One region of the Cognatishimia activa genome, then DNA from elsewhere that is predicted to be linked to it. Evidence: riboswitches for the same ligand, from Rfam matches in the RefSeq annotation. Region 1 holds a riboswitch; each other region holds the start of a gene.
What was found. Region 1 has a riboswitch for cobalamin ahead of HZ995_RS06005 (energy-coupling factor ABC transporter permease). Riboswitches for the same ligand answer to the same signal wherever they lie in the genome.
Positions count from the first base shown of each region.

Region 2: it holds a riboswitch for cobalamin, as region 1 does, so the genes downstream of both, HZ995_RS04640 (DUF1636 family protein) here and HZ995_RS06005 (energy-coupling factor ABC transporter permease) in region 1, are expected to answer to the same signal.
Region 3: it holds a riboswitch for cobalamin, as region 1 does, so the genes downstream of both, HZ995_RS01185 (DUF1636 family protein) here and HZ995_RS06005 (energy-coupling factor ABC transporter permease) in region 1, are expected to answer to the same signal.

Region 1 covers NZ_CP060010.1:1,243,886-1,247,783, reverse strand. Annotated here, with positions in the region: gene grxC (glutaredoxin 3) at 1-236, shown strand, start outside; gene HZ995_RS06020 (carbon-nitrogen hydrolase family protein) at 239-1,066, shown strand; gene HZ995_RS06015 (MarR family winged helix-turn-helix transcriptional regulator) at 1,047-1,499, shown strand; gene HZ995_RS06010 (hypothetical protein) at 1,496-1,663, shown strand; cobalamin riboswitch at 1,788-1,937, shown strand; gene HZ995_RS06005 (energy-coupling factor ABC transporter permease) at 1,988-2,668, shown strand; gene ubiG (bifunctional 2-polyprenyl-6-hydroxyphenol methylase/3-demethylubiquinol 3-O-methyltransferase UbiG) at 2,737-3,483, opposite strand; gene pip (prolyl aminopeptidase) at 3,533-3,898, shown strand, end outside.
Region 2 covers NZ_CP060010.1:953,515-957,412, reverse strand. Annotated here, with positions in the region: gene HZ995_RS04650 (ABC transporter substrate-binding protein) at 1-415, opposite strand, end outside; gene HZ995_RS04645 (ABC transporter ATP-binding protein) at 427-1,209, opposite strand; gene HZ995_RS04640 (DUF1636 family protein) at 1,206-1,613, opposite strand; cobalamin riboswitch at 1,719-1,931, opposite strand; gene HZ995_RS04635 (HNH endonuclease) at 2,318-3,064, opposite strand; gene HZ995_RS04630 (AAA family ATPase) at 3,057-3,898, opposite strand, start outside.
Region 3 covers NZ_CP060010.1:242,618-246,515, reverse strand. Annotated here, with positions in the region: gene cobN (cobaltochelatase subunit CobN) at 1-375, opposite strand, end outside; gene cobW (cobalamin biosynthesis protein CobW) at 378-1,472, opposite strand; gene HZ995_RS01185 (DUF1636 family protein) at 1,478-1,855, opposite strand; cobalamin riboswitch at 1,936-2,145, opposite strand; gene cobO (cob(I)yrinic acid a,c-diamide adenosyltransferase) at 2,183-2,800, shown strand; gene HZ995_RS01175 (Lin0512 family protein) at 2,800-3,147, shown strand; gene HZ995_RS01170 (Lin0512 family protein) at 3,144-3,488, shown strand; gene HZ995_RS01165 (cobyric acid synthase) at 3,492-3,898, shown strand, end outside.

The DNA of each region.
Region 1 (3,898 bases):
ATACGCGCCCGCTTTGCGGGTTCTGTTCCGCCGCCAAGTCTTTGTTGGACCGTAAATCAGTGGCTTATGTCGAGGTGAAAGTCTGGGACAACCCTGAACGCAAACCCGAGATGATACAGCGCTCGGGTGGCCGCAGCACCTTTCCGCAGATCTTTATCGACGGCGAACATATCGGCGGATGCGACGATCTGATGGCGCTTGAGCACAGCGGCAAGTTGGATCGGATGCTGGCCTAACCATGAAAACCGCCCTGTTGCAGATCACCTCGTCTGAGGATCCGGCGGCCAATCTTGCCATGTTGCAAGAGCGGATCGCCGAGGCTGCGGGGCAGGGTGCGGGATATGTTCTTACGCCCGAAGTGTCCAATTGCGTGTCGGCCAGTCGGTCACATCAAAATGCGGTGTTGCAGCTAGAGGCTGAAGATCGCACGCTTGTGGGTTTGCGAGAGGCTGCCAAGGCGCATGGGATTTGGCTGACCGTCGGGTCTTTGGCGCTGAAAACCGGTGATGCCGACGGGCGCTTTGCCAATCGGCAGTTTTTGATCGACCCGCAGGGCGAGATCCGCGCACGCTATGACAAGATCCATATGTTTGATGTGCAGGTAACGCCCGAAGAGACATATCGCGAATCCGCCGGTTACAGGCCGGGCGCGCGTGCGGTTTTGGCGGACACGCCTTTTGCCAAGATCGGCCTGACCATCTGTTATGACCTCCGGTTTCCGCATCTTTTCAATCGTTTGGCGAAAGCGGGTGCTGAGGTGATCACCGTTCCAGCCGCATTCTCGCAGGTGACTGGGGCTGCGCATTGGCATGCCTTGCTTCGGGCGCGTGCAATTGAAACCGGATGCTGGATCCTCGCGCCCGGGCAATGCGGAGAAAACGCGCCAAAGCGCAAGACCTATGGGCATTCTCTGGCTATTTCACCTTGGGGAGAGATTGTGGCCGAGGCAGGGGTTGATCCGGTGACCCTATATGTGGAACTTGACCGCAACCAAGTATCCGAGGCGCGGCGCCGCGTGCCTTCGCTGACCCATGAGACAGAGTTCGATGGCCCAATCGCAGAATGACACCGACGCGCTGGCGGTTTCGCTATTCAGCGAGATCCTGATGGCCGACCAATTGGCGCGCAACCGTCTGTCTAAGGCGCTGCCTAAGGGTATGGAGCTGTCGCATTTTTCTGTGTTGAACCATCTGGCGCATTCGGGCAGCGAGCGGACTCCGGCGCAACTGGCGAAAAGTTTCCATGTGACGCGCGGAGCGATGACCAATACGCTCGCGAAGCTTGAGGCGGCGGGCAATGTACATATCAGGCCCGATTGGGACGATGCGCGGCGCAAACTGGTGACGATCAGCCCGGCGGGACGGCGCGCGCGGGACGCAGCGCTCGCGAATATCGCGCCGATCATTTCCGAAGTGGTCAAAGACATCGGAGAACACCGCGTGCGTTCCGCTCTACCGATCCTGCGCGAATTGCGCGTCAAACTCGAGGAAAACGGGTGACTCCCTCACGTAAGAAATCGATGAACCTGGTCGCGGTTGGGGCCGCGGTGGTCTTTATTCTTGTCTATACGATCCCGACAATTCAGCACACTGCCGCTGTAGACGCCTGCGTCGAGCAGGGTGGGCGGTTGAATTCAGACACGGGCAGTTGTGAGGTGGAGTGATCGCGGAGCGTTTTCGGGATTTCACGCCTTAAGGCATTAATAAATATTAATTTTTTTCTGCTTAAAGATTTGCGCATATCTGTTGAAAAGCGTCGCAATTGATGCATCCAAACCGCGTAACTTCCCTAAAACAGTCATAGATGGCGGTCTTCGAAAGGAGGCCTTAATTGGGAACCAAGTGAGAATCTTGGACTGCCCCCGCAACTGTAAGCCTTGCAGAGCCCTTCGGATCTGAGCAGCAAGTCAGGATACCAGCCGTCGCCCCGTAACTGCCGAATAGTCTCGGCCAAAACCGGCGTCGGGTGGACGCTATAGGAGCATATTATGCATATTGAACCGGGCGTTGTTGATGGCGCCAAAATGATCCTGGCCCAAGGCACGGCTGCCGCTGCGGCGGGCTATAGCCTGAAACTTCTGGCCGATGATCTGAAAGACCACTCTGTTGTGTCCTTTGGTCTGCGCAGCGTTCTTGCTGTCGCCGGAGTTTTTGTTTTCTTTGAGCTGATGCCACATTTCGCGGTTGGTATTTCTGAAGTACATTTCATTTTGGGCACGACGCTGTTTTTGCTCTTGGGGGCTGCGCCTGCTGCGATTGGTCTTGCGGGCGGCTTGGCTGTTCAGGGGCTTTTCTTTGCGCCAAGTGATGTGCCGATGTATTTCGTCAATGTCTCGACGCTGTTGTTTCCTTTGTTTGCGGTGGATGCTTTGGCAAAACGCATTGTGCCTGCGTCGACGGCCTATTTTGACCTGCGCTACGTGGACGTCCTGAAAATGTCGGCTGTTTATCAGGGCGGTGTCGTCGCCTGGGTCGCGTTTTGGGCCTTTTACGGGCAGGGGTTTGGCGCGGAAAACTTTGGTGCCGTGACAAGCTTTGGTCTGGCCTATCTATCCGTCATCCTGATCGAGCCTGTGATTGATTTGGGCGCACTGGCCATTGGTAAAAACCTAAAAGGTCTTTCAGAACGAGGCATTTTCTCGCGCCGTTTGCACCTCGCAAATTCTTAACAAAAAAGGCCCATCGCAGTTGTGTTGCGCTGGGCCAAACAGTTCGGATCGGTCTCGCCAACAGATCCCTAAGCCGGTTTCTGGCTTGTAGTCACGTAGTTCACACTGAGATCTCGATCAGAGATCGACCAGCCCCAGGTGATCGGATTGAACACAAAGCCCTTGCGATCCACAGGCGTCAGCCCGCCTTTTTCCAGAAAGTCATAGAGTTCATCCGGCGTGATGAACTTGCTCCATTCATGTGTGCCCTTGGGCAACCAGCGCATGACATATTCCGCGCCAATGATGCCCATGACAAAGCTCTTGGGATTGCGGTTCAGAGTGGAGCAAATCATGATCCCACCTGGTTTCAACAGGGTCTGACAGCAGGTCAGGAATTCCTGCGGGTCGGCCACATGCTCGACGACTTCCATGTTCAAAACGATGTCAAAGCGCTCGCCCGCTTCGGCGATGGCTTCGGCGGTTGTGTGACGGTAGTCGATGGTCAGGCCGGACTGCTCGGCATGTACCTTGGCGACGGGAATGTTGCGCTCGGCGGCATCTGCGCCGACGACGGTGGCACCAAGGCGGGCCATGGGTTCGCTGAGCAGACCTCCGCCGCAACCGATGTCGAGGATCGTGAGGCCTTCGAACGGGCGCTCGGTTCCCAAGTCGCGACCATACTCCGCGGCGATTTGCGATGTGATATAATCCAGACGGCAGGGATTCAGCATATGCAGCGGTTTGAACTTGCCCTTGGGGTCCCACCATTCCGCGGCCATGGCTTCAAATTTGGCGACTTCCGCTGGGTCGACGGTGTTCAACTCGGGTTGCATTCTGATCTCCATATGATCTTTTGGGCGCGGGTTACTATATAGTGTCAATATGGACAAACATTCAGGTCAAAAGCGCGCAGTTTCTTTCCTTTACCCGCTGATCGAGCCTTTCGATCAGCGCATGATGGATATGGGCGATGGTCATCAGATCTATGTCGAGCAATCTGGCAACCCAAATGGCACACCTGTTGTGGTGTTTCACGGAGGCCCCGGCGGCGGATGCAGCCCGACGATGCGGCGCTATTTCGATCCCGAGGTCTATCGCGTGGTGCTGTTTGATCAGCGAGGCTGTGGGCGGTCAAAACCCCAAGCTTCGATCGAGAACAACACGACTTGGCATTTGATCGCGGATATCGAACGGATCCGTGCCGCGCTGGGTATTGAGAAATGGGTGGTGTTTGGCGGAAGCTGGGGG
Region 2 (3,898 bases), 290 kb from region 1:
TGTGAATGCAGCTTTCGGTCAGCTCATAGACGTCGATGCCAAAGGGCGCGAGGGTCTCTGGCGTGACTTCGCCGCCGACCTTCATGCCATAGTTCCAGCCCGCAAAGAAGAAATCCGCATCCGCGCCGATCAGCACTTCTTTGGTTGGGTATTTGGCCGAAAGCTCTGGCAGTTCTTCAACGCCCGCGCGCATCTCTTCGTCCAGCGTTTTCCAGCCAGATATGCCTGTGTAGCCAACCATTTTGTCCGCCAGTCCCAGCACCAGCATCATTTCAGTCAGGTTGACGTCGTTCGAGATCGCGGCCTGCGGCACGCCGTCAAAAGTTACCTCGCGGTTACAGCTTTGCACTGTAGTCTCAGCAAGCGTCATGGATGCAACGCAAGACAGCCCCATTGCGAGTGGGAGGAGTTTCATTGGGGAACCTTTCATGAATTCAATTGGAAAGAGAAGTGGTTGTTCTGGCTCTTGCTGAGCTTTTCAAGCTGAGCAGTCACGCTGAATGCGCCAGAGACCAGAGTTTCTGTCAGAACCTCTTCAGGAGGTCCGAATGCGATTGTGTGGCCGTGTTCCATAACCAGAATATCGTCGCAATAGGCTGCGGCTACATTGAGGTCATGCAAAGAGACGACGACCGTCACGTCCATATCTTTCACCAGCTGCAGAAGCTCGAGCTGGTGTTGGATGTCGAGGTGGTTCGTGGGTTCGTCCAGAACCAACAAGCGCGGCTCTTGCGCGAGAGCACGCGCCATCATAACGCGCTGGCGCTCTCCGCCAGACAGGGTGCCAAGCTGGCGATCCGCGAGCTGTGACAGGTCTGCCTGTTCCAGAACCCTGTCGATGATCTGCGCACAATTCTGGCCCGGCGAGGAAAATCCCAAACGATGGGGTAGGCGGCCGAGGGTCACGATGTCTCGGACGGTCAGAGCAAAGTCGTTGGGTTGTTCCTGCAAGACAGCGGCGACAATGCGTGCCGCGGACCTTGGCGCGATGGCCCAGATGTCTTGGTCGTCAACTTTGATCGTTCCCGTCGTTGGGGCCTGATAGCGATACAAGGACCGCAGCAGTGTGGATTTACCCGCGCCATTGGCTCCGACCACGCCAAGGATACGACCGCAGTCCAGCGTAAAACTGGTGGAATGCAGAATAAACGGCGCTTTCCGCGAAGGGCGCCAGCTGAGGTTCTCGACTGTGAGTTTCGCGTGGCTCAATGCGCAAACTCCTCTGTAGGTTCCAGCGCGATCATGCTCGAAGGTACCCGCGCGAGCGTCGACTTGCGCAGTTTGCCGGGACGATCGACCGAAGAACACCAGCCGTCGTGGAGATAGGCGTATTGCTGAGCGAATTCGACCAGGTCCTGAATGTCGGTGTCCGGGTCAATATCGCCGAACAGGTAGGTCGCCTTTTGCGAACCATAGTACGCCACGGTGCAGGGCCGGTCGCACCCTGCCATGCAGGCGACCCCAGAGATTTCAAAATCCTCGGGAATCGCATCACCTGCCATCTCGATGGCGCTGCGTAGTTTCTTGATGAGGTCAAAGCCCGGCTTACAGCTCGTGCCCTTGTGCTTGCAGCTCGTGCAAACTGTTATTCTATGAGACGTCGTTTTGCCCATGTCGCCCTCCGCGCATGTGCGAGGCGAAAAAGGAGCCAGATTTTTGAACGGCTACGGCCGAAAAATAAGTCATATTAGCTACCTTCCGAGCCACCCCGCCCGGGTTAAGTTACACGCTCGATGGCAGGTCTCCTGACTTACGGCTTGTATCGGTCTGTCCCTTCCCAGCCCGAATGAGGGCCAGTGGTTTGACAGAGCGCTTACCGTTCACAGTTGCGGGGGCAGTCGCTGAATTGGCACATTTATCGCGCCGCACAGCGTTCCCTTTTCATCCCTATGTGCCTTGGCACGTCGAGAACCATCACAAACCGACGTGCCTGTCCTTGTTGAGTCTGTCAAGTCGGCAATTGCTTGAGCGCAAGTTTGCGATCTAGTTTGTGCAAGTTTGAGTGGACTTGCTGCTGTGTCAATACAGCATTCTGCAGACCTGATCGGGGGTATTAGCCCACCAACATAAATGGGTCGGAGGTCGTCGAATTCGAAGTCAATGAACCCAAGTGCGAAAGGCACGCGTTGACGCTTTTGCCAATCTGGGAACAACTCAAATCGAGTTGAAAGATTTGGTGGAGCCTAGGGGGGACGCGTATTGGCTGTTAAAGTTATTAAAATACAGTATGTTACAGGCACTCTACTGTGTTCACTGTTGCACTCAAATGTAGCACTAAGCAAGCTTTAACTGATTAAATCTCTTGTTTCGTTCCCATCTAAAAATCCAGCATAAGGGTGCGAGCGTTTTCTTCAAGTTCTTCAAGGTCCGCCCATTCATCGTAGGCCTCCAGAGTGTCGCGAATCCACACGTAATCGGGGTCGCTTAACAGTACAGTCGCTGCAACCGCGCTAAAGGCGGCACTTGGCTGTGCCTCACGAAGCAGCCGCTCTACGCCGCGCTTGATTTTTGCCCATTTGCGAGCGGTTTGATTGCCCTGTTGGTATTCCTCCAGGTCAGCGCGGAGGCCCTCGAGAGCTTCGCAGATTGCTTCTCCCACTTTCAGGCGAACGCCCACCAGCTTTTGGGAATCGTTTAGGTAAAGAGCATCGATAATCGTCCTCCGTCCCAACTCGGTTCGCCACCTTAGCCGGTAGTCTTTAAAGAACATATGCGCTGATGGGTCCGCGTCATACGGGTTTAAGATCATACCATCAGTTTCAACATTGTAGGTGCCTTTCCTCCCGTTGCATCTTTTACAAGAAGGCAGGAGGTTCTCCCACTCGACGACCATTTCCGGAAATTCGTCTTTGTGTCGAAAATGCTCGACTTCCATATATTTAGACTCTTCGGCAATATTGACTTCGCAATAGGCGCACTTGTCAGAGGAGCTTGCGAGTAGAGGTGCTTTAATTTGTTTCTTGTTCCAAACAGACTGCCTAGTCTCGGCATATTTATCTGTTAATTCTTGAACGGTTTCTTCGTCTAGAAAATCAGGTTTTTGCGCTCTTGTGAGTTTAATCATCTTTAGCCTCTTCGGCCCTATCGTCATATGCAAATGGTGCAGATTGAATTTTAATAAGCTTTAATAATGGGTTATTTGGATGGAGCATTTTCTCTAGTTCGGCCAATGCTTCATTTCCTCGTTGAGAATCTTCCGCATCCAAGGCGAAGTCGAATTTCCGCATAGCATCGCGGAAAGTTTTGGTTCGTGTGTTTTCGACTCCCATAACTTCTTCAAGAATTTCCTCTATCGTCCAACCCGCAAATCCGTACTTCCCTGTCAAAGTGTTCTTGCATTCAACATTGCCCATTCGGTCACGCCTAAGCGAAATTACGTCGTTTGCGTGAGCGGCCTGCACAACGTGAGGGCTGTGTGTGGTTGCAATGATTTGCGCCATTGGAAAAGCGGTTGTGAGAATACGCCCGATCTGTTGCTGCCAAGTTGGATGAAGGTGAAGATCAATCTCATCAACCAAGATAACACCAGAAAACTGCTTGGCGGACACATCTAACCTGCGGAACTCAATTTCCTTAATAATGCTTAGAAGCAAAAAGTAGGTTGACCGAAAACCGGATGACATTAGCTCAAAAGGGATAGTGCCGTTGGGCGTTGAGACAAGTATGTCGAACGTAGTAACATCGACTTCTGCAAGTGAAATATCTTCGTCAAGGACTGAAAAAAGCCAAGTGGCAGTGGCAAGATTTTCAGTCATATGAGGCGTCCAGCTACTTTTCTCCGCGTGCGGAGACAGCAAATATCTATTGGTGAGCCAAGACTTAATCTCGTTGGCACTGAGATCAGCGGCGACTTTCTGATTGATTTGCTGGAGATCAAATTTAGGGTCGCGCGAAATGG
Region 3 (3,898 bases), 1.0 Mb from region 1:
GTCCAGCCGCGTATCAGGCCGCCCATCCGCAGGCAGCACGGCCAGGGCAATCCTCTTACGCCGCGCCAGATCCTGCAATTGCTGGATGCCGTAGGACCAATAGGGGATGCCGCCGATCAAACGCACTAAAACGGCCTTCGCGCCCTCAAGCGTGTTCTCGACATAGGTGTCCACAGACAGCGGATGTTTCAACGCCGAGATATTCGCGAGCCTGAGCGACGGCAGATCATCTTTCCCACGATGCCAGCCCGCCGCGAACGCCCCAAGGTCACTGTCGGAATAGGACAATACCACCAGATCCGCCGGAGTCTGTCCGACGTCAAAGGGCGTTTCCGTTTCCTCGAGCCCGTGGCTTTCGCGAAAGACGACGTGCATGGTTAGCTTGCGAAAGCCGCCTCGATGGCTGCGCGGTTCACGTTGTCATGTTCCGCGATGACGACCATTTTGCCTTGGCGCGCCTCATCTGGTTTCCAAGGGCGGTCGAACTGGTGACGCACCCGCGCTCCGACCGCTTGCACCAGAAGGCGCATGGGTTTGCCCTCGACGGCCGCATAGCCTTTGACGCGCAGGATGTTTTGCTCTTTCGCCATGGCTTCGACCTTGGCGGCGAAGGTTGCGGCGTCGATCTGTTCGGGGATGTCGACGACGATGCTGTCGAAATCATCATGGCTGTGGTCATGGTGGTGATGGTGGTCGTGATCATGATCGTCATCGTCATCGTGGTCATGATGATGGTGATGATCCTCATGGTGGCTTGGACGGCTGTCCAGATCGTCCTCGGCTGCCGCATTCAGCCCAAGGATCACGCGGGGATCGACCATGCCTTCCGCCACTTCCACAACCGGCAACGGACGCGGAGAGTTTTCTTCGATCAAAGCCTTCGCCTTGGCGACACCGTCTTCGCCTGCAAGATCAGGTTTGGTCAGCAAAATGATGTCCGCACAGGAAATCTGATCGCCAAAGACTTCGGCCAGCGGAGTTTCGTGATCCAAACCTTCATCCGCCTCGCGCTGGGCGTCGACGGCGGCAACATTCGACGCAAAACGCCCATCCGCAACCGCCTCTGCATCGGCCAGAGCAATCACGCCATCCACAGTGATTTTGGAGCGGATATCGGGCCAGTCAAAGGCCTTCAGCAGAGGTTTCGGCAGCGCCAGACCCGAAGTCTCGATCAGGATGTGATCGGGGCGGGGTTCTAGCGCCATCAGCGCTTCGATTGTGGGGATGAAATCATCGGCCACGGTGCAGCAGATACAGCCGTTCGCCAGCTCCATAATGTTTTCGGCAGGGCAATCAGGGATGGCGCAGGATTTCAGAATGTCGCCATCAACGCCCACATCGCCAAATTCATTCACAACAACCGCCAGACGTTTGCCCTGCGGGTTCTGCATCAGCTTGCTGACCAGCGTTGTCTTGCCCGATCCCAGAAAGCCGGTGATCACAGTGACAGGAAGTTTCTCAAGCGTGCTCATAAGCCTTACTCCGGCAGGCGCAGCGGTGGGATCCGCGCGATACAGTTTTTACGAAAGTGAATGGGGCGTTCGCGCCAGGGGACAAGGCCGTCCTCGGTGCTTGCGTATTTCACAAGCCCCTCATGGGCGAGATCCGCATCCTCGGCGCCGGTGAAATTGCCATAGACATAGGTCCAACGATCCGCACCGCCGCGCACGGCGACGGAACAGCCGCTGTCACAATTGGACAGGCATTCGGTGGTTTTTACGGTCACATGTGCAGGCCACTCTTTGGCCAACAAAGCCTCAGCCAGTTGTGCGCCCGGACGCGGGCCTTCCATATCCGTCGGCATGCCCGCACGGCAGGTCGAACACACTAGAACCTCGACTGGTTCCATAGTCATCATGTCTCTCCTTTCAGGAGGGACAAGGGCGAGTAGGGCGGGCATCATGCGAAGTCCCGACACCGGAACACCCCGTCCGGTTAAAGTCACAGGTGCTGGCAGGTCTCCCGGCTTACGGATCCCAAGGTTTCCCTTGGCGGATTTGGCCCTTCCCAGCTTGCGCCAGTGGCTTGCCAAACCCTCTCCGCTCACGGTCGCGGGGGCGGCTGCGGTTTGGATTGCGTCGCAATCCATGTCGCATTCCCTTTTCACCTGCACTAAATACAGGAACCAACAGGACGGGAATGCGCCTATCCGCCCCCCGAGTCAAGTTATGAGGACGACCCCATGAGTACAGATGCCGACATCTCTGCACGTCACACAGAGAAAATGAAGAAAATCAAGGCCGCGCGGGACCGTTTGATGGAGAATAAGACCGAAGAAAAAGGTCTTATCATGGTGCATACGGGGCCGGGTAAGGGCAAGTCTTCCAGCGGATTCGGCATGATCATGCGCTGTATCTCTCATGGCATGCAGACAGCCGTTGTGCAGTTCATCAAAGGCGCCTGGGCCACGGGGGAACGCGACTTTCTTGAGACGCATTTCAAGGATGAATGTAAGTTCTATGTTTCGGGTGAAGGGTTCACATGGGAGACCCAGGACCGCGACCGCGATATCGCCAAGGCCGAAGCGGGCTGGGAGCTGGCGAAACAGCTCATTCGGGATGAGAACAATCGCTTTGTGTTGCTGGACGAGATCAATATCGCGCTGCGTAATGACTATCTGAATATTGATGAGGTCGTGGAGTTTCTGCTGAACGAGAAACCAATGATGACGCATGTTTGCCTGACAGGGCGGAACGCGAAGCCAGAGTTGATAGAGGCGGCTGATCTGGTGACGGAAATGACCTTAGTGAAACATCCGTTCCGCGACGGGATCAAGGCGCAGAAGGGGGTTGAGTTTTAATGCCCCTCAAACGTCTCCTCACCGAATTCGGCATGGGTAGCTCTCTGCGCCGTCAGGACTATACCGAGGCCGCCACCCGCGCCGTCAAAGATGCGCTGTGGCACAATTCGATCAACCTCGCGGAGCTCTTCGGCAAAGACAAATCCGAGATGCAGATCACCGTCGAGGTCGCGGTCGCCCAGCCCGAGCAGATCGACAAAGCCAAGATCGCCGCGATCTTCCCCTACGGACAGGTCACCGTGACCCCCGTCAAAGGTGGCCTTGACGTACCGCGCCCCGAAGGCAATCCCACCGTTATCGCCAATGTTGCGATCTCTGTGGCGATGGATGTGGAGGTAAAGCCATGAGCGATCAACGATTTATCCTGGAAATGGGCATGGGCAATAACCTCTTCCGTCAGGACTATACCAAGGCAGCAGAACGCGCGATTGAAGACGCGATCCGCCATTCCTGCATTCCGATGTTCGGCACGCTCGGCATCCCCAGTGAAGAGATGCGCGTTTCCGTGACGATCGGTGTGCAAAAACCCGAACAGGTGGATTGCGCGGCCCTGGCCGAGGTGCTGCCACGCGGCAAAGCGACAGTAAAAGCTGTCTTTGGCGGCATGGACGTGACCAACCCCGACAACGGCACCGTGAACGTCATCGCCACCGCTGCGGTCGAAGCCTTTCTGCCAAAACAAGGGTAGCCCATGAGCAAAGCCATCATGATTCAGGGCACCGGCAGCAATGTCGGCAAGTCGATGCTGGTGGCAGGTCTCTGTCGCGCGGCCTTGCGACGCGGACTTTCGGTGGCGCCGTTCAAGCCGCAGAACATGTCCAACAATGCGGCCGTCACGTCTGATGGCGGCGAAATCGGCCGGGCGCAGGCTTTGCAAGCCTTGGCGTGCAAATTGCCCACGACGGTCCACATGAACCCGGTCCTGCTAAAGCCGGAAACCGACGTTGGCGCTCAGGTGGTGGTGCAGGGCAAACGGCTGACCACAGCCAAAGCACGCGATTATGCCAAGCTGAAACCGCAACTGATGGTCTCCGTGCTCGAGAGTTTCAACCATTTGAAATCGAAGCACGATCTCGTCATCGTCGAAGGCGCAGGCAG